DNA from 3 places in the Vibrio sp. QJM3NY_39 genome. Region 2 is predicted to be linked to each of the others. Evidence: predicted binding sites of a transcription regulator. Region 2 holds the regulator's gene; each other region holds the start of a gene.
What was found. Region 2 encodes PurR, which represses purine synthesis genes. Its sites were predicted from a motif close to TNANGNAAACGTTTNCNTNA; they were not measured.
Positions count from the first base shown of each region.

Region 1: metK (methionine adenosyltransferase) is a predicted target of PurR. The motif match lies at 3,514-3,533, and genes of this name have one in related genera.
Region 3: glyA (serine hydroxymethyltransferase) is a predicted target of PurR. The motif match lies at 1,668-1,687, and genes of this name have one in related genera.

Region 1 is NZ_CM173505.1:437,016-444,311, reverse strand. It holds gene epd (erythrose-4-phosphate dehydrogenase) at 74-1,123, opposite strand; gene tkt (transketolase) at 1,339-3,333, opposite strand; gene metK (methionine adenosyltransferase) at 3,711-4,865, shown strand; gene AC3CHU_RS02175 (DUF2189 domain-containing protein) at 5,233-6,030, shown strand; gene AC3CHU_RS02170 (SprT family zinc-dependent metalloprotease) at 6,109-6,609, shown strand; gene AC3CHU_RS02165 (endonuclease) at 6,707-7,296, shown strand, end outside.
Region 2 is NZ_CM173505.1:1,200,035-1,207,330, forward strand. It holds gene AC3CHU_RS05490 (TVP38/TMEM64 family protein) at 1-58, opposite strand, end outside; gene AC3CHU_RS05495 (TfoX/Sxy family DNA transformation protein) at 194-784, opposite strand; cyclic di-GMP riboswitch class I at 912-997, opposite strand; gene purR (HTH-type transcriptional repressor PurR) at 1,168-2,172, opposite strand; gene torD (molecular chaperone TorD) at 2,489-3,136, opposite strand; gene torR (two-component system response regulator TorR) at 3,421-4,134, shown strand; gene elyC (envelope biogenesis factor ElyC) at 4,396-5,250, opposite strand; gene cmoM (tRNA uridine 5-oxyacetic acid(34) methyltransferase CmoM) at 5,366-6,151, shown strand; gene mukF (chromosome partition protein MukF) at 6,275-7,296, shown strand, end outside.
Region 3 is NZ_CM173505.1:774,050-781,345, forward strand. It holds gene AC3CHU_RS03585 (winged helix-turn-helix domain-containing protein) at 1-703, opposite strand, end outside; gene AC3CHU_RS03590 (YitT family protein) at 793-1,395, opposite strand; gene glyA (serine hydroxymethyltransferase) at 1,743-2,993, shown strand; gene AC3CHU_RS03600 (hypothetical protein) at 3,332-3,658, opposite strand; gene AC3CHU_RS03605 (DUF4250 domain-containing protein) at 3,891-4,082, opposite strand; gene AC3CHU_RS03610 (YaeP family protein) at 4,084-4,287, opposite strand; gene AC3CHU_RS03615 (tellurite resistance TerB family protein) at 4,474-5,163, opposite strand; gene AC3CHU_RS03620 (proline--tRNA ligase) at 5,388-7,103, opposite strand; gene tsaA (tRNA (N6-threonylcarbamoyladenosine(37)-N6)-methyltransferase TrmO) at 7,205-7,296, opposite strand, start outside.

The DNA of each region.
Region 1 (7,296 bases), 760 kb from region 2:
ACTAATAATATGTGGACTCTTAGTATTTATTTCAAGCTAAAAAATAAATAATCCACACATTTGCTTCTAGGTCTTACTTCTTGCCTTCAGAAGCTTGCATTGCAAGAACCGTATCCAGCATCCGGTTCGCAAAGCCCCATTCATTGTCACACCACACAAGCATTTTTACTAAGTGGCCGTTGCTCACTCGAGTTTGTGAACCATCAACAATTGCGCTATGGGGATCGTGATTAAAGTCGATGGAAACGAGTGGCGCTTCAGTATAGTCAACTATATTGTGTAATGTACACTGGGATGCATTAACAATGGTTTGATTTACGTCATTAACTTTCACATTTGCATTAATTGTGACACTTAAATCCATCGCAGTGACGTTTACCGTCGGCACACGCACAGATATAGCTTCAAATTTGTTAGAAAATTTCGGGAAGATTCTTTCAATACCTTTATGCAATTTGGTATCGACAGGAATGATGGATTGGCTTGCTGCTCGAGTTCGACGTAGGTCGCTGTGGTACGCATCGATCACTTGCTGGTCATTCATAGAAGAGTGAATGGTCGTAATCGTGCCGGACTCAATACCAAAGGCATCATCAAGCACCTTGATGATAGGGACAATACAATTGGTGGTACATGAACCATTGGAAACGATTCGATGATCGGCTTCGATAGTCTCGTGATTCACACCATAGATAATGGTGTTATCAAGGTCATTAGCACCAGGATGCGAGAACAGCACCTTTTTCGCTCCAGCAGCGATGTGTGCTAAGCCGTCATCTCGGCAACCGTAAACACCGGTACAATCGAGAACAATATCGACTTCAAGGTCACGCCAAGGCAGCAGTTCAATATCAGCCAAGTGTAAGATACGAATGGTATCAAACTCTCCTTTATCTTCAGCACCAATGCCATGATGAACATAGATGTGCTCTTGATCGTTTGAGATTTTCTTGCCGAAGCGGCCGTGACTGGTGTCGTACTGCAATAGGTGAGCCATAGCGTCAGGCTGAGCAAGCTCATTGACCGCTACTACTTTGATTTGTTGGCTTTTGCCACTTTCATAGACAGCGCGCAATACATTGCGCCCTATTCGTCCAAATCCATTTATCGCGACTTTTAGCATAGTTCCGTACATCTAACCAAAATTTCGTGCAACAGATGATAACTGAATCCTACCTAAAAGGCATTACTTGAATAACTCAGCTGACTTATGACAGATTGATCTGTTGCTTGTAAGCCTTAGTCTAAGTGATAACAAACCCCAGATACAAAAAAACCGAGCTTAAAGCTCGGTTTTTTCATTCATTTCATTGTTCGCACAAGGCTAGTAATCAATGATTAAGCAAGAAGTTCTTTCGCTGTATTTACTACGTTTTCAGTAGTGAAACCGAACATCTTGAATAGCTCGCCTGCTGGTGCAGATTCGCCGAACGTTGTCATACCGATGATCTTTCCACCGAAGCCAACGTACTTATACCAGAAGTCAGCGATGCCAGCTTCTACAGCAATACGTACTGTTACGTCAGCTGGAAGTACAGACTCACGGTATTCAGCGTCTTGCTTATCAAACGCGTCAGTTGCAGGCATAGAGACTACGCGTACCGCTTTACCTTCAGCTGTTAGTTCAGCAGCAGCGCTAACCGCTAGCTCAACTTCAGAACCCGTTGCAATGATGATTAGCTCTGGCTTGCCAGCACAATCTTTCAGGATGTAACCCCCCTTCGCGATGTTTGCTACTTGCTCAGCGTCACGATCTTGTTGTGCAAGGTTTTGACGAGAGAAGATAAGTGCAGAAGGACCATCTTTACGCTCGATTGCCAGTTTCCAAGCAACAGCAGACTCAACTTGGTCACATGGGCGCCATGTGCTCATGTTTGGAGTCAGACGTAGAGAAGCGATCTGCTCAACCGGTTGGTGAGTAGGACCATCTTCGCCTAGGCCGATAGAATCGTGTGTGTAAACTTGGATGTTCTGAATTTTCATCAGAGCCGCCATACGCATTGCGTTACGTGCGTATTCCATGAACATTAGGAACGTTGCACCGTATGGTACGAAACCACCGTGCAGAGCGATACCGTTCATGATAGCCGTCATACCGAATTCACGTACACCGTAGTGGATGTAGTTACCTGAGAAATCGTTCGCTTCAAGAGACTTAGAACCAGACCACATAGTCAGGTTAGAAGGCGCAAGGTCAGCAGAGCCGCCCATGAATTCAGGTAGCATAGCGCCGAACGCTTCTAGCGCATTTTGAGATGCTTTACGTGATGCGATGTTTGCTGGGTTAGCTTGAAGGTCAGCAATGATTGCGTTTGCTTTCTCTTCCCATTCAGCTGGAAGCTCGCCGTTAGTACGACGTTTAAATTCTGCTGCTAGCTCTGGGTGAGCCGCTGCGTATGCGTCAAACTTAGCATTCCAAGCCGCTTCTTTCGCTGCGCCCGCTTCTTTCGCATTCCACTCAGCTGCGATATCAGCTGGAATTTCGAAAGGACCGTGTTCCCAACCAAGTGCCGCTTTAGTTGCTGTGATTTCATCAGCGCCTAGTGGAGCACCGTGACAGTCGTGCGTACCCGCTTTGTTTGGAGAACCAAAACCGATAATAGTTTTAGTACAGATAAGCGTTGGACGAGGATCCGCTTTAGCTGCTTCGATAGCCGCGTTGATAGCATCAGAGTCGTGACCATCAACGGCCGGGATTACGTGCCAGCCGTAAGCTTCAAAACGCTTAGGTGTATCGTCAGAGAACCAACCTTCAACTTCGCCATCGATAGAGATGCCGTTGTCATCCCAGAAAGCAACCAGCTTACCAAGACCTAGCGTACCTGCTAGAGAACATGCTTCGTGAGAGATACCTTCCATCAGACAACCATCACCCATGAATGCATAAGTGAAGTGATCGACGATGTCGTGGCCTTCTTTGTTGAACTGTGCAGCCAATGCTTTCTCAGCCATCGCCATACCAACAGCGTTAGTGATGCCTTGACCTAGAGGACCAGTCGTTGTTTCGATACCAGGAGCGTAACCGTACTCTGGGTGACCAGGAGTCTTAGAGTGCAGTTGACGGAAGTTCTTAAGGTCTTCAATTGAAAGCTCGTAACCTGCAAGATGAAGCAGAGAGTAAATCAACATTGAACCATGCCCGTTAGACAGAATAAAACGGTCGCGGTCAGCCCACTCTGGGTTTGCTGGGTTGTGGTTCAAGTGACCACGCCAAAGAACTTCAGCGATGTCAGCCATACCCATAGGTGCGCCAGGGTGGCCTGAATTTGCTTGTTGAACGCCATCCATGCTAAGTGCGCGAATTGCATTGGCTAGATCTTTACGAGAAGGCATGTCTGCTCCTGAGTACATAAGCGATTTAAAAAAGAGATTGATGCTAAAGTTTTCATTTTTATTAGCGCGGGTATTCTCTCAAACGACTTTAGCGACTGCAAACGTTTTACTGGCATTTTAACGGTCACTTTTCGCAATTTTCGAACATTTACATCACTTAGCAATGCGTTATCTCGACCGATACGCAAACGTTTAGTTATGACATATCATAAAAAAGAGCTTGTAATTCGACCGCTGGAATTTAGAATAGCCGTCTAGATGTAGAAACACCTACAAAATATACTGTATTTAATGGCGTCGCTTCCTAGCTTGCGACGCCTGAAATTATTTGCATTTAACTATTTGCAACTAAAAACTAAACTAAAAGTGGAGCTCTCATGGCTAAGCACCTATTCACTTCTGAATCTGTTTCAGAAGGCCATCCAGATAAAATTGCAGACCAAATCTCTGATGCTGTTCTTGATGCCATCTTGGAACAAGATCCAAAAGCACGTGTTGCTTGTGAGACTTACGTAAAAACCGGCATGGTTATGGTTGGCGGTGAAGTAACAACGTCTGCATGGGTTGATATCGAAGAAATCACTCGTGAAACAGTTCGTGAAATTGGTTACGTTCATTCTGATATGGGCTTTGACGCTGACTCTTGTGCAGTACTAAACACAATTGGTAAGCAGTCTCCAGACATCAACCAAGGTGTTGATAAAGCCGATCCTAAAGATCAAGGCGCAGGCGACCAAGGTATCATGTTTGGTTACGCGACTAACGAAACACCAATCCTAATGCCAGCTCCAATTACTTACTCTCACCTTCTTGTTAAGAAGCAAGCTGAAGTACGTAAGAGCGGCAAGCTTGACTTCCTTCGCCCAGATGCGAAATCTCAAGTAACGTTCCAATACGACCAAGGTAAGATTGTTGGTATCGACGCTGTTGTTCTTTCGACTCAACACTGTGATTCAGTAACAACACCTGACCTACGTGAAGCGGTAATGGAAGAGATCATCAAGCCAGTACTTCCTGCTGAGTGGATCAACAAAGACACTAACTTTTTCATCAACCCAACCGGCCGTTTCGTAATCGGTGGCCCAATGGGTGACTGTGGTCTAACAGGTCGTAAGATCATCGTTGATACCTACGGCGGCGCAGCTCGTCACGGTGGCGGTGCATTCTCTGGTAAAGATCCATCAAAAGTTGACCGTTCTGCAGCTTACGCAGCTCGTTACGTTGCGAAAAACATCGTTGCTGCTGGTATGGCTGACCGTTGTGAGATTCAACTGTCTTACGCTATCGGTGTTGCAGATCCAACATCTATCATGGTTGAAACGTTTGGTACTGAGAAAGTAGCTCACGAAATCATCATTGAAGCCGTTCGTCAAAACTTCGACCTACGTCCATACGGTCTTCAAGAGATGCTGAACCTTCTTCAGCCTATCTACAAGCAGACTGCTGCATACGGCCACTTCGGTCGTGAAGAGTTCCCTTGGGAAGCGACTGACAAAGCAGCAATCCTTGCGGACTTCGCTGGCCTAAAATAATTTAGCCACTGCGATTTGTTTCTTTAAAGTCCTTACTGCTTAGTAAGGGCTTTATTTTTATGTACTTACCAAACCTTTCCTTACTAGACCACCCTGCCCAAGTCTTCTTTACCGTTAACCACTTAGTATAAAAACCCACCGATAATTTGTGTTTTCGAACACTACTGACAATAGTTAAGGTAACTCCTAGGCGATCAAGCTCACATTTAACTCAAAGTAATTCAGTCTGATAGCTCTCGTTAAATGCACGCTAGAACAATAACTGGGACGAAAAAGAGCATTTTAGCTCAATACCATAATCCTCATATGATCGCAATACTGAGCTTTATGGAACTATAACTAGGACGTTATTTAACTAGGGGGATATATGCCTCGTACTGTACACCCATCCGAACTGAACGATAAGAAACACAAGGTCAGCGATCCGGATTATGCTCGCACCATTCCTTGTAACCAAGTAAGCATATCCGCCCCATTCCATTGGTTATCGCTTGCACTGCATGACTTAGTGAGAATGCCATTAATTAGCGCATTTTACGGTTTGTGCTTTATGGGTGCGGCCATCGCCATTGTTCAACTTGTCCAATGGCAAGGAACACATTTGGTCGTTATGCCAAGCTTGATTGTGTACATGCTAATAGGGCCGTTTCTTGCCCTAGGCTTGTATGACGCAGCCTGGGAAAGAGAAAAGGGGCACAACGCTAGCCTACTGCACTCGATGAAAGCCATCACGCGGAACTCAACCCACCAATGGGCGTTTGCGATTGTATTAATGGTCGCGATGATATTCTGGATGCGTATCGCTGCATTATTGCACGCACTTTACCCTTCAGTACAAGGTGCACCATTGACCGAATTTGCTCCCTTCTTAATTACAGGGTCTGTGATTGGTTTTGTTATCGCTAGCCTGATATTTAGCATCTCAGCATTTTCGATTCCATTGATGATGGAAAGACGTGTAGATGTAATGAGTGCCATTTTTACTAGCTTCAACGCTGTTAAATCAAACATCCCTGCGATGGTCGTTTGGGCTGGTATCATTGGTACAGGTATCTTAGTCGGCTTCGCGACCTACGGTGTGGGTATGATTGTAACGATGCCATTACTTGGCTACGGAACATGGCATGCTTACCACGAAGTCATCAAAAAGAAACATCACGTTTAAATCGTTTCACGATCGATGAGCAATGTTATGATGAGGCCTTAGCTTAAACGCTGAGGCTTTTTTTGGAGTTAACAACGCTTGTCTTACACCCCGCAACAACATCGAGTAAATAAAAAACTGGGCGAATGCCTAGCTATTGCTAATCAACATTTTTCTCGTGAATTTCCATGCCCAACCGTCACTTACAAGTTAAGAGGAAAGGCAGCGGGAAAAGCCTACCTCCAATTAAACGAGATAAAACTCAACCAAGTGCTATTCAGCGAAAATGAAGACGCCTTTATTAACGAGGTTGTACCTCATGAACTCGCACATCTGATCACACATCAGGTCTTCGGACGAGTTAGGCCTCACGGCAATGAGTGGAAATACGTGATGGAAAGGGTATTCAATGTACCGGCCAAAACGACCCACAGCTTGGAGATAACCTCAGTGCAGGGCAAAACTTTTGAGTATCGCTGTGATTGCACCACTTATCCCCTATCGATAAGACGACACAACAAAGTCATCCGCAACCAATCAACGTATCGTTGCCAACAATGCCAGCAAACCTTAGCTTTTACTGGCCTTCAATTGAGCTAAGTCTTAAGCTCATAAGTTAACGCGAATAAATGTAATAGAGAGAACTAACATTTGAGTGCTAGACTGTTGTTTATCATACTTTCATCAGTCTTTCTCTATGCAAAAAACCACTCCAAAAGCATTTGGCCTATCGGTGTCCTTTTACTTATCAATAGTATTTGGCCTACTGGTAACCCAAAGCGTTTTCGCCGCTCCACCAAGCTCCTTCTCCAAAGCAAAAAAAGAAGCCGTGAAGATTTATCTCGATCACCCGACTTCATTTTATTGTGGTTGCGACATCACTTGGAAAGACAAAAAGAAAGGTATCCCCGACCTCGACGGCTGTGGTTATCAAGTGAGAAAACAGCAAAAGCGCGCTTCCCGTATTGAGTGGGAACACGTGGTTCCAGCTTGGCAATTCGGCCACCAGCGTCAGTGCTGGCAAGATGGCGGACGTAAGAACTGCACTCGCAATGACAAAATATTTAAATCGATGGAAGCCGACCTTCATAATCTAACTCCGGCAATTGGCGAGGTTAACGGTGATCGATCCAATTACAATTTCAGTCAGTGGAATGGAATGGATGGCGTGAGTTACGGTCAGTGTGAAATGCAGGTCAACTTCAAACAACGTAAGGTGATGCCGCCAGACAGAGCAAAAGGTTCTATCGCGCGTACTTATCTTTATATGAGCCAAGAGTATGGTTT
Region 2 (7,296 bases):
CGCCTAACAAGACGATGGTTACGACCAACACAATACCCAATATCATTTTCTTACTCATTGATACTTCCTCTAAATTTTCAATGTATACCATTAGTATAGATAGACAGGCAAAGCATAGATTAACTTTCAGCAGATATAAAAAAAGCCGCAGTAAATGCGGCTTAGTTATGTATATAGTTTTTCACTTACAATGTTAATTGACGCGATTGATAAGCTCTTCACGACGCTGCTGCGGTATAACAGACCAATGTGTGCCATTGATCGCGCCTTCTAGCGCCCAAAGTAGTTCAATACTGACAGAAGACGCATGTGATTCTTTGATGGCGTTAAATGCGTTTACAGAGCCAGATTCATATAAACGCTCTACGGAATCGATCCCTGCTTTTTTCAACATACGCTCAGTGGCGAGTCGAAGGTTGGGCAGATCTTTGAGTCGAGTAGGCTTAGCTGAAGATTGCTCAGCTTTTTCTTCTTTAGCAAAACCCAGAGACGTTGTTGCAAGCTGCAAGATTTTCTCTTGGTCTTGCCACAGGCCTTCGGGTAAAGCGAAATATTTAGTAACGACAGGGAAACCACGTTTTTTGTAGACGTACGGTTGAAACCCTTGTTGTTCGAACTGTTTCGTTGTGCATTTGTCTGCTCGTATGTGCAGCTGGTCATTTACAACCAGAGCAAACATAGTGTCATCAGCAAAAAGACCGAAGCCACCAAACATCGAGCGTGATTTTATTTTTCCTAGGGATTCAAATAATTTCATTGAATCCTTTAGTATCGGTTTATCCATGTTATTTATCTCGGTGTATTTGAACTACGCCACCAAATAAGCAGGTCCGAGAGATTAGCAAAATGTTGCAATTAAATTGTCAATTAGCCGTAAATTACTAAATTATTAGTAGTTACTGCATTTTGCCATCGGTAACCCCGCTACCATACCAACGAGTGGTTTAGGCCGGAAGCTTTGCGTCTCACTCTTTCAAGTGATTTGCCCTGTGCGTGACTGATTGAATAGAATAAAGTTTTTGTTGAATGAGGCTCACACTTGTTATTTCAAAATGTGATACTGCTTCAATTAATGATCTTTCCAGTATGATACCAGGTTCATTGATGTTGTTGATAAAAAAAGCGCACCTAAAGGTGCGCTTGATTAAACTAAACTGAATTTATCAATTAATTTAACGTTTTAACTGTGCTTCGCTCAACAATTTCAGGGTGCATTTCGAATACACGTTTTTCATGGTCTTTGTCTTTGATGCGTTCTAACAAAATTTCGAATGCATTCTTACCAACACGACGCTTCGGTTGGTGAACCGTGGTCAATGGTGGAGAGAAGTATTCAGCTAACTCGATGTTATCGTAACCAATCACTGAAATATCTTCAGGGATACGAATACCTTGTTGTTGTAAGCGACTCATTAGGCCAAGTGCCATGGTGTCGTTAAAACAGAATACGGCTGTAGGGCGATCTTCCATTTTAATAATTTGATCAGCAGCAATCACAGCGGTATCACACTCAAAGTTGCCTTCAATGATTAGACGCTCATCAGTAGCTATTTTGGCTTCACCCAACGCACGTTTGTAACCTGCAATACGTTCTACACATGCTGCTTTGTCTAAGTGGCCACTTAAGCAAGCAATCTTAGAATGACCGCGTTCAATAAGGTACTTGGTTGCCAGATAGCCACCTTCTTCAGAGTTATCAATGATCTTATCGGCTTGAGAGGTCTCAGGGCCCCAATCCATGACAACTTTAGGGATATCAGCGTGACGGTCTAACATCTCTCTTAATTCTTCAGTTAGGTCTGAACACATAACCAAGATGCCATCTACACGTTTCTCTGCAAGCATTCGAATGTAGTCGCGCTGCTTCTCATAGATACCGCCAGTGTTACACAAGATCAAAGTGTAACCTTGACGGTAACAGTAACTCTCAACACCATCGATAACTTCAGAGAAGAATAGGTTGGTTGATTGAGTCACTAGCATGCCGATAGTGCGCGTTGTATTACATTTTAAGCTACGAGCAACAGCACTCGGCGCGTAGTTTAGTTCGTCTACGGCTTTGTTTACTTTTTCTTGAGTCGCTTCTGCAACAAAGCGAGTTTTGTTGATTACGTGAGAAACGGTTGTTGTTGATACGCCTGCTAAGCGAGCGACATCTTTTATAGTGGCCATGGTTTTATCCTATTAGAAGCTACTTTCCCAAAGTACGGAATGAAGTAGCCGTTAAGCTACCTAACTAAGAGCTTAAATTTGTAGGGCTCTTTGGGTACTAAAGTGCTAAAAAACAAAAAACCGCTATTGAGCGGCTTGTCTTAACACCGAAATGCTCAAAACTATAATAAGCATAGCATTTCGTGAATGTTTCATATTTTATCGTTTGCGGTCACAATTTTAGACTGACTAGAAATTACTCGCAATAAAATTCACCCGGAAATCCGGGTGAATTGTCACATTCTTCTGAATTTATTTAACGAGTCATCCAATCAGCTTATTCACCAGCAAGGTATTGGGTGTCCAATTTGCAGAATGCAAGTAGCAGAGATGAGACTGATGCGTAGAAACCGAATTCGTCAACGTCATGACATTTAACGTTGAACTTTGGTACCCAAGTAAGAAGTTGTTGCTCGATAAATTGCTGTTGAACAGCGAAGGATTTTTCTAGCTCTTCTTCAAGCTCCGTTTCATTAGAACGGATGATCAAGTTGCCAAGGAAGTCGAGTTCGATAGCGATGTGGTCAGCTGGTTCTTTTAGGTCTTGGTTCACCACTAAGTTGTGCTTGGCCATGATCTCTTCCATATCTTTTGCTGGCTTATCATTCAAAAGGCCAGTCTCACCGATATACATAGAAGCGTAAGGAAGTGCGCCATGCTTATCTGTTTTTAAGAATAAGTCACAGAAGTCAGCAGACAATTCTAGTTGAGCATCCTCACGCGTTTGTAGGCGGTTTAGCGCATCCACTAGGCTATCGATCGCCGGTTTTAGTGTTTCATTTTCGCCTAAACCAGTTAGGAAAGAACGAATTTCAACAGAGTGGTAGTGATCGAGTTCTTCTTGAGTGAGCTCTTTAGCGAATAAGCTTGATAGCCACCAGTATATTTCTGCTCTTTGCTCGTTGAACGCTTTCGTATCTTTCATTTCTTAGATCCTGATTTAGTCTTGTGGTGTTACTTATATGCATCTTGAAGTTACTTGTGCAAAGCACACCAAGGCTGAATAACAAGGTTATTTGCGAAACGCAAAGTTACTCGTTAGTAGTAATGCCTATATTGAATTGCGATGGACGATAAATAGCAAGGTTTAAGATTGTCTTGTATCAAAAAAGATCCATGTTTCTGGCTTTTATCTTGTGTACCACTAGAATTGTTACGAGTTATGAATAGAATAGTCACTGAAACTATTAAATAAGAAAAGTGGTGTAGATGAGCTATCACGTATTAGTCGTAGAAGATGATGTGGTAACCCGCAGTAAACTGGTCGGATACTTCCAGAACGAAGGTTACACAGTAAGCGAAGCAGAAAGCGGCGCTCAAATGAGAAACGTGTTAGAAGATAATAACGTTGACCTCATTATGCTGGACATCAACTTACCAGGCGAAGATGGATTGATGCTAACTCGCGAATTACGCAGTCAATCAGACATTGGAATTATTTTAGTTACTGGACGCACGGATAGCATCGACAAAATCGTTGGCCTTGAAATGGGCGCTGACGATTACGTTACTAAACCCTTCGAACTTCGCGAGTTATTGGTTCGAGTTAAAAACCTACTTTGGCGCATTTCTGCCGCTCGTAAAACAGCAGCAGGTAAGGTTGAAGAGACTGAAGACGAATCTGTGGTTCGTTTTGGTGAGTGGACGTTTGATATCCCTCGTCGTGCGCTAAGCAAAAACGGCGAGCCGGTAAAACTGACTAAAGCTGAATATGAACTGTTGGTAGCGCTTTCTTCTTACCCTAACCAGGTATTAAGTCGTGAACGCATTCTGAATATGATCAGCCACCGAGTGGATGCTCCAAACGATCGAACTATCGACGTGTTAATCCGTCGTATGCGTGCGAAGATGGAGTTTGACCCTAAGAATCCACAAATTTTTGTAACGGTTCACGGTGAAGGTTACATGTTCGCTGGTGATTGATTTCCTTCGGGAGTGACCAATCAACAACGATATTTAAACGTAAAAGCCGAGACATCATTGATGTCTCGGCTTTTTTATTACTTAGCTTTTACTGTTTATGAACTGGAAACCTGCAAATTACTTGGTTAATCAGTCTTGCCTATCTGGCCGAGTCTACAGATCAGGCTATGTCTACAGGTAAGGCTATGTCTACAGGTAAGATTATGTCTACAGGTAAGATTATGTCTACTGATAAAATTCAGTTTACTGATTCGGCTGAGCTTATTGAGGCTGCGCCGCAGAAATACCACCGTCATCTTCAACTAAGCGAGATGTTTCAGGAACAACAATGGGTTCTTCAACGGTGTCATTACTTGTATCAAGCCAATCACGCAGGCTTTGCCACATCAACCCCATTGTTTCGTGCCAGTAACGTTCAGTTTGCTCAAGGTAAAGAGCTTTGGGCATGTACTTATTCCAAGGTTCAACAATCCCTTCTTGTGCAAGGTAGTTGGTTGGTGCTGGTAATGGCCTCATGCCGGCAGCATGGAATTCATTCAATGCGCGAGTCATATGGCTAGCGGAAGTTACCAGTACCATTCTTTTATTTTTAACGAACGCAGCGGCTTGGCGGGCTTCTTCCCAAGTGTCTTTTGCTGTTTCAAGCAGAATGATATCGGGCTTTGAGACACCTAGTGCCAACGCAACTTTGGCCATCATTCTAGCATTGCTCACTTCAGTGCCTGCGCCATAGCCAGACAAAATGAGTTTTGCACCAGGGTAAAGGCGTAGAATACGAATCCCTTCACTTAAACGCATAAGACCGGTGCGACTAAGCTCTGATGTTGGTGGGATTTGGTCGTCTACGACGTGACCACTTCCGAGAACCATCACGTAATCGACGGTTTCATCGACAGGTAAAAAAGCGGTGTGTTGCCTTTCCATTGGCATTAAAAGTTGATTAGAAACTGGCTGGAAAGCGATGAGGAAAATACCACAGAGGGCTGAAAGGGTGATTAGGCAACCCGTCTTCCTTTTGGTAGTAAACATCACTAGGGCTAAACCCAGAAAAGCGAGAATTAACATTGCTGGCAGTGGCATCAGTAACGAAGACACTACTTTTTTCAGCTCAAACATATCCGAATAGTCCGAAAAAACATCACTTAGTAGTAAAAAGAGACATCGCCTCTTTATTCCTGAAATTCCTGTGACAGAATAGCAGGCACGATAGGACATAATAACTCAAGTAGCCGTGACTGAAGACCGTAATTTCGACGATATTGCCCACAAATTTGCAAAAAACATTTACGGCTCTGACAAAGGAGAGATCCGTCAGATCATCGTATGGGAAGATTTAGAACAAGCTTTGAGCAAATTTGAGAAATCAGCTTCGCCGCTGCATGTGCTTGATGCTGGAGGCGGCCTTGCGCAGATGTCGCAAAAAATTGCGTCGCTTGGGCATAACGTTTCTCTTTGCGACCTCTCTTCTGAAATGCTGAAGCTAGCAGAAGAAAGTATCAGCGAAGCGGGTTTGTTAGATCAGTATCGATTCATCCATTCTCCGGTACAAAAAGTCGCAGAACATCTCGATGAGAAAGTCGATTTTTTGATGTTTCATGCCGTAATGGAATGGCTCGCAGATCCTAAAGAGGCGCTTGATTTATTGTTGGAGCAAGTAAACCCCGGTGGCGTTGCTTCGATAATGTTTTACAACCACCACGGATTAGTCCTGAAAAATGTGATTTGTGGCAACATTCCTCATGTATTGAATGGGATGCCACATCGAAAACGGTTTAAGCTGCAACCACAAAAAGGCTTGAAGCCAGAAGAGGTTTACCAATGGATAGAAGACGCCGGTCTAGAAATCTGTGGTAAATCAGGCATTCGCTCTTTCAGTGACTACATAGGTAATATGGAGTACATGGGTGATTACCAATTTGAAGATGTATTGGAACTAGAAAAACAGCTATGTCGTCAAGAGCCATATCTGTCGCTAGGCCGTTATATTCACGTTTGGGCTCAAAAACCTGCGCAATAACAGCGGTGAATGTGGTAAAAGAAGCCACAACATGCGCTATGCAATCGTAACAAGCCCGCGTCATAAAGAAATAGGCGTCATATAATACGTTCGATATGACGAAGAACAGTAACAGGAACCACAATGAGTGAAATGACTCAAACTGCCGAAGAGCAGCCAATTGATGAGTTGGTGGGCTGGGTCAAGCAGCATGATTTTTCATTAAACTTGCCACCAGAGCGCTTAGCATTTTTGATTGCTATCGCAGTACTAAGCAATGAAAGGTTCGATGAAGAGTTGGGCGAAGGTGAACTGCACGATGCATTTACCATTGTCACTCGACTGTTTGAAGATACTGGCGAAGCGTCTGCGTTTCGTGCCAACAATGCCATCAATGAGCTAGTTAAACAGAAGTTGATCAGCCGCTTTACCAGTGAAATCACCGATGGTGCGAGCATCTACCGCTTATCACCGTTGGCCGTTGGTATCTCTGATTATTACTTACGTCACCGTCAGTTCTCTAAATTAAAACTGTCTATTCAGCTTTCTATGGTTGCCGATGAGATGGCAAAAGCCATTGAAGCTGCGCAGAAGGGCGGAACTCCGGGGCATTGGAAAAAGAACGTTTACGGCGTACTCAAATATTCAGTTGGTGAAATTTTCGATCAGATTGATCTTAACCAACGTGTTATGGATGAGCAGCAACAAACCGTTAAGCAGCAAATTGCCGACCTTTTAAATAAGGACTGGCGAGAAGCGATTAATAACTGTGAAGCTTTGCTATCAGAAACTTCTGCGACGCTAAAAGAATTGCAAGATACCTTGCAAGCGGCGGGTGATGAACTGCAAACACAGATCCTCGATATTCAAGAAATTGTTTACGGTGACGATGAACTCGAGTTCGTTGGCGAAACCCTGTTCGGTTTGCAAATGAAGCTTGACCGAATCACCAGTTGGGGTCAGCAAGCAATCGACTTGTGGATCGGCTACGACCGCCACGTTCACAAATTTATCCGTACCGCTATCGATATGGATAAAAACCGTGCCTTTAGCCAGCGCTTGCGTCAGTCAGTCACAGACTACTTTGATGCGCCTTGGTTATTGACCTACGCCGATACTGAGAAGCTGACCGATCTTCGTGATGAAGCGCTCGTGCTTCGTGATGA
Region 3 (7,296 bases), 430 kb from region 2:
TGTCTATTGGGTCAACGAAGTAACTCGGAGCATCTTGGTTGGCTAAATCGGTATAAGCGTATTCAATTTGCTGTTGGAGCAGTAGCGCTTTAACGGATTTTCGGCGCGTTCTCGCATTATCACCAATGGCATCGATGCGGTTCAGTAATAGTTCGACCTTAGGAATCAGCCTCTGTGTGCGTTCTAGCTCGGAGGCTTGGTTTGACGAGTGCCAAAACATATAACCTAGAGTCGCGGTGCTTATCAGCAACACAACAGAGAATGACAGTAATAAGAGGTTAAGCGGCGACGTCTTTTGGCTGGCCTGAGGTGGCTCGGTTACTTCTGTAATTTCGACTGCTGTATCGGCCAGACTCACTGAGCTCGGATTGAGAAAGTATCCTTTGCGTGGATAGGTCACCAAGATCTTAGTAGCATCGCTTTCTGGTAGGTGCTTTTGCAATACAGAACGCAATGTACTGATTCTATTAGTGAGAACATTCTTTGAAATGAAGTTACTTTGCCAAACTGATTCGATGATCTGCTCAGCTGCGATAGGCTCACCCACGCTAGTAAGAAACAGTTCGAGTAATTCAATAGAACGAGGTTCTAAATCGATGACCTGCTCGTTGCTACTCAAGACACGTGTGACTGGGTTGAATTCTAAACCTTCAATAGAGATCGAGGTTTGAGTGTCTTTGGCGTTAGAGAGGTAATCTTGCATAAGAAAAGAGAGGGTAGCTTATAAAAGCTAAATACTAGCTGTTTTTGTTATGAAAAACAGCTAGTAATTCATTGATTGGATAACTGGAATTAAGACGCGTAGTTGACCGAATAACGAGTAGGCTTGTGGTTCATTGCCAATACGATGTTCAATACTGCGGTGCCCAATACCGAAACGGCAATTACCCAAGGCGATACGAAGAAGCAAGAAGCGAACAGAATACAGGCATCAATGCCCATCTGAGTTTTACCTACAGAGATGCCGTAGCGGTCTTGGATGAACAAACATAATACGTTGAAGCCACCCAAGCTGGAGCGATGACGGAATAGGATTAACATACCTAAGCCCATTAATAAGCCACCGGCAACAGCACAGTAGATCTCGTTATGAACTTCTAGTGAGATAACTAGGTATAAATGATCGGCAAACACAGAAACTAACGCACCAGCAATTGCACTGCTAATGGCAAAGCTACGGCCAAATCGTTTCCACGCTAATAAATAGAATGGACAGTTGGCCACAAAGTACAAAATACCGAAGGTTACAGGTAAGAATTGACTCAAAAGCAGAGCCAAGCCAGTAGTACCACCGGTAAGCAGGTTCGCTGACTGTAAAAAGAAGACGCCTAACGCCACTAAAAACGTGCCAGTGAGAATAGCTACCCAATCTTCTTTACGTGAGTGTTTTTCCATCGTTTTAATAATTACCTAACCAATAAAGGCGTGCATAGTAGAGAAAAACCTTAGCTTTCGGTAGCTTGAGGGGTAAAATTAAGGTAAACCTATGTAATCTGCGTTTTACAGGGTGTAAAGCGTAAAATTGACAGTAAGCGTCATCTTTGGTTGGATAAGCTTAATAACCATGATGAATCTTATATGTGATTATGAAAAAACTACATGATAAAATTGCAATTAGCTCTTTATGACCTAGATCAAATTATGTAGAATGCGTCACATCAAAACGGTGACGGAAACGTTTGCTTTCGGTCGTTGTGTGGTTTTTTTGAAACTTTCAGTACAATCTGAGTCAGGAGATACAGATGCTTAAGCGTGACATGAACATTGCTGATTACGATGCGGACCTATTCGCAGCTATCCAAGAAGAAACTCTTCGTCAGGAAGAGCACATCGAACTTATCGCTTCAGAAAACTACACAAGCCCACGTGTAATGGAAGCTCAAGGTTCTCAACTTACAAACAAATACGCTGAAGGCTACCCTGGTAAGCGTTACTACGGCGGTTGTGAGTTCGTAGATAAAGTTGAAACTCTAGCAATCGAACGTGCATGTGAACTGTTTGGCGCTCAATACGCGAACGTACAACCTCACTCAGGTTCTCAAGCTAACAACGCTGTATACATGGCGCTATTGAATGCTGGCGATACCGTTCTAGGTATGAGCCTAGCGCACGGTGGTCACCTAACGCACGGTTCTCCAGTAAACTTCTCTGGTAAGCTTTACAACATCATTCCTTACGGTATCGATGAAGCTGGCCAAATCGATTACGAAGAGATGGAAGCTCTCGCAATCGAGCACAAACCTAAGATGATCATCGGTGGTTTCTCAGCTTATTCTCAAGTTTGTGATTGGGCGCGCATGCGTGAAATCGCTGACAAAGTAGGTGCTTACTTCTTCGTAGATATGGCTCACGTTGCTGGTTTAATCGCAGCGGGTGTTTACCCGAACCCAGTTCCACACGCTCACGTTGTTACAACAACAACGCACAAAACGCTTGCTGGTCCTCGTGGTGGTCTTATCCTTTCTAACGAAGGCGAAGATCTATACAAGAAGCTGAACTCAGCAGTATTCCCTGGCGGCCAAGGTGGTCCTCTAATGCACGTTATTGCTGGTAAAGCAGTAGCGTTCAAAGAAGCTCTAGAGCCAGAGTTTAAAGAATACCAAGCACGCGTAGTGGCTAACGCAAAAGCAATGGTTGCTGAATTCCTAGCTCGCGGTTACAACATCGTTTCAGGTTCTACAGAGAACCACCTGTTCCTAGTTGACCTAATCGACAAAGACATCACAGGTAAAGAAGCAGATGCAGCACTAGGTTCAGCTAACATCACAGTGAACAAGAACTCAGTACCAAACGACCCACGTAGCCCGTTCGTTACTTCAGGTATCCGTATCGGTTCTCCTTCTATTACTCGTCGTGGTTTCTCAGAAGCCGATGCGAAAGAGCTAGCAGGTTGGATGTGTGACATCCTAGATAACATGGGTGATGAGTCTGTTATCGAAGCAACTAAAGCAAAAGTACTAGAGATCTGTAAGCGTCTACCGGTTTACGCTTAATTTTTCTTCGTAGTAATTTGAACTTCGTTGTCGAGCATGCTCACTTACATCCGTAAGCTCCGCGTGCTCTCCTAAAATTTCAAACGACTACTTTGAAAAGTACTTTTAAAGGGGCTCATTGAGTCCCTTTTTGTTTTAGGGAAAGGTGCTGAAAACTCCGCGCCTTTTCCTTGAACTAAATCTATTTGATTGAAACATACGATTTGAAGGGCTCCTGTATAGGGGCCTTTTTTGTATTGGTCGGTATGAGCGTTGGGTTATCTGAGAATACAGAAAGGCAGGTACTAAAAAGGGCTGATGTTTGCACATCAACCCTTTGCTATTTGTTGGTATCGGTTTTACTTTTTGATGCTCAGTAAAGTACCTGACTTACATCTAAACGAGTAGTAGCTGCGGCTCTCGTTGAATTTGCCTAAGCCTTCGCCATCACAATAGTCGATGTTGATATCACGCATTACTTCTAGTGTATCTTCGCTGTTCAAAGCGAATTTAGAACCATCAGAACAGACGATACGAATTCGCTCATCATGGCTTACTGAGTAGATATCGACTTCGGTATTACACAGCTCAAAAGAGGCTTCACGAAAGTTGTCTTGCTGTGTATTTGAAGCGCAACCTGCAGTCAGTGTTGCAGCGAAAACTGCCAAAAGTCCGAGTCTTTTCATTGTTAATCCTTCGCTATCATCAGATTGGGTGATGAGTTTTATATGCTATTTGAGGTAGCCTATACAACAATACGCTTTGGTTCAAGGAGCGTTGGTTGACTCTAAGATATAAAAGTATAGATGCAGACAGATAATTTATAACTGGCTAACTACATGTTTATCCAATACGTATCACCAATAAAAAAGACCAACACTGAGGCTGGCCTTTCAAAATCAAGCTTGTTTTAAATGACTATCGAAACTGTTTGGCTTCTGGAAGAAACTCAAAACCAGCAGATGCAAGTTTAGCGATCAAGGCTGCTTTGTCGATTTCGTAGAAGTTGACTACTCGATCCAAATCACCGCCGAAGTCGTCACGTAGCTTCATGTTGACGATGCTCATCAACATCACAGAGTCCATCTTTTCAAAGTTAGCGAGGTTCATATTAGTCCTCGAAATCTGAGATCAGCAGATTGGCTGCGGCAAATGCAGCGCGATCACGTGCTTCTTTAGGAAGAGATTCATCTGCAGCAAGGTCATTCAATGTTTTTACCGCGCAGGTGATCGCTTTAGGGATATAGCCTTGGTCGCCACTGCCAATTTGAGAATACAGTGCACGCACCAAATCACAACAATCGTATACTTTCATTTTTATACCTAACCAAATGATAACTGATCTCAATATACACATAGAGATAAGCAAAAACAAAGTGGATCTGATTAAGTTCAGAGTTAGTTTGTTCTTGCTCAATATCTCATTCTGTTAATGCTCAATGTATTACTTTGCTAGCTTGCCATTTGAGTCGTTCTTTACGAGTCGCTTAGTATCTAATGATTAACCAGATATCTGCTGTTCAAGTTGATAAGTAACTTCATCTGCAAGGTTGAGTTGCTTAGCTAACTCTCTGAGGTAGGCCTTCTCCATAAAATTCTGCTCGTCAGCCACAATCAAAGAGGCTAAGTAGATCTCACTCGCTTGTTGAGGTGAAGTTGCGAGCTGAGCAATCTCACTTGGGTCGAGTGGCTTGTGCAGTTCTTCAGAGACCAGTTTAGTCAGTTGATAGTCCGCGCCCATATTTTCGACCGCTTGCTCGATCTTTGCCATCTCCTCCTCATCGACATGACCATCGGCTTTGGACGCAGCAATCATAGATCTTAGAATCAGCACACTATGGTTTGAGTCGTTCTCATCAAATTGAGCTTGTTCGGCATTCGGTGTTTGGCCTTGTTTAGACTGATAGTCGTTGTAGACTTTGTAAGCGAGAGCGCCAAGTGCTGCTGCGCCACCAATACCAGCGGCTTTCTTACCCATTTTCTTGGTTTTCTTCGAGCCCATTAACGCACCTAAGAGTCCTCCGCCAACTGCGCCTGCACCGAAGGCTCCGAGCGTGCTTTTGTTGATACTCTTGCCATTGCTGCCTTGAGTTAGGCCACTTAAACTTGAAGACCCTTGTGAAAGTTTCTGAGTGCCTTGTTTAACGAGATCTGATTTAAGTGCTTGGTTCAGTAAGCTTTTGATATCCATCGATACCTCCAATGGTGAGCATGTCCAAAAAGTTGATGACACCAATATACGGATTTAAAGATGAACAGGGGATTAACTTACGTTATTTACTCTACTGATAAATAGAAGGGAGTTTGAAGCGAAATGACAGGCACAAAAAAGGCCACCTAATGGCAGCCTTTCAATGTTTATCTAGCGAGTAACCAATTATTTAGTCAATACAGACTTATTCAGTTACTTAATTACTAAGCTAGTTGAGCTTTAAGGTGCTCGATAACCGTGTCCATTGCGATAACTTCTTTATCACCAGTACGACGGTTTTTGTATTCGAAGTTACCTTCGTCCATGCTGCGATCACCGATAACGATAGTGTGAGGGATACCCACAAGCTCGATATCTTTAAACATAACACCAGGGCGCTCTTTACGGTCATCGAATAAAACTTCGATACCCATAGCCGTTAATTCAGCGTATAGCTTCTCAGCGGCTTCTTTAACGCGCTCAGATTTGTGCATGTTCATTGGTACGATAGCAACTTGGAACGGTGCTAGTGCATCTGGCCAAGTGATACCGAATTTATCGTGGTTTTGCTCGATAGCCGATGCAACAACACGTGAAACACCGATACCGTAACAACCCATTTCTAGGATTACGCTCTTACCATCAGGACCAAGCACGTTACAGTTCATTGCTTTAGAGTAAGTATTACCTAGTTGGAAGATGTGACCAACTTCGATACCGCGCTTAAGCTGGATAGTACCTTGACCACATGGGCTAAGGTCGCCTTCAACAACGTTACGTAGATCTTCAACTTGAGCAAGCTCAACGTCACGACCCCAGTTGATGCCGAAGTAGTGCTTACCGTCTACGTTTGCGCCAGCGCCGAAGTCACTCATTACTGCTACAGAGCGGTCAACGATGAATGGTAGCTCTAGACCAACAGGGCCAAGTGAACCAGGACCTGCACCAACAAGTGCGCGGATTTCTTCTTCAGAAGCCATCTCTAGCGGAGAAGCAACTTGTGGAAGGTTCTCTGCTTTCACTTCGTTCAGTTCGTGATCACCACGGATGATCAGTGCAATGATATTTGCTTCTACTTCATCAGATGCTTTAACGAATAGAGTCTTAACTGTCTTCTCGATTGCTAGACCGTGTTGTTCTACAAGCTCTGCGATTGTTTTTGCGTTTGGCGTATCAACAAGTTCCATCTCTTGAGTTGGCGCTGCCGCTTCAGTCGTTGGAGCTAGTGCTTCTGCTTTCTCGATGTTCGCTGCGTAATCAGACTCAGAAGAGAAAGCGATTAGGTCTTCGCCGCTTTCAGCAAGAACGTGGAACTCTTGAGAGCCGCTGCCGCCGATTGCGCCAGAGTCTGCCAATACTGGACGGTACTCAAGGCCCATGCGGTCGAATGCTTTACAGTAAGCATCGTGCATCGCTTGGTAAGACTTTTCTAAGCCTTCTTTGTCGATATCAAAGCTGTACGCATCCATCATAGAGAATTCACGTGCACGCATTACGCCAAAACGAGGGCGGCGTTCATCGCGGAATTTAGTCTGGATTTGGTACAGATTTAGAGGAAGCTGTTTATAAGAGCTGATCTCGTTACGTACTAGGCTCGTTACCACTTCTTCTGCTGTTGGGCTAAGAACAAACGGACGAGAATGACGGTCTGTGAAACGAAGTAGCTCAGGACCCATCTTTTCAGAACGGCCTGTCTCTTCCCAAAGCTCAAACGGTTGAACTACGGGCATCAAGATTTCAACGGCACCTGCATTATCGATCTCTTGGCGAACGATATTTTCGACTTTACGCAGTACACGTAGACCAGTAGGTAGCCAAGTATATAAACCTGAAGCTAGCTTACGGATCATACCTGCACGTAGCATCAGCTGGTGGCTGATAACTTCTGCGTCGTTTGGAGTCTCTTTCAGAGTAGAAAGAAGGTAGTTACTGGTACGCATTCTATGGTATCCGTTTCATCATTGATAAAAGAAAACTTGCTGCAGTTAGTGACGACAGCAAATCTGATATAGCCGTATATAATATCAGCCTATTTGGGATCTCAAAAGCGTTCAATGTCGGTAACATTGATGAAAAGCGTTTCAACAACGAATTTCACGTTAAGATCGAACAAATTTACCGCATATTCTTTAC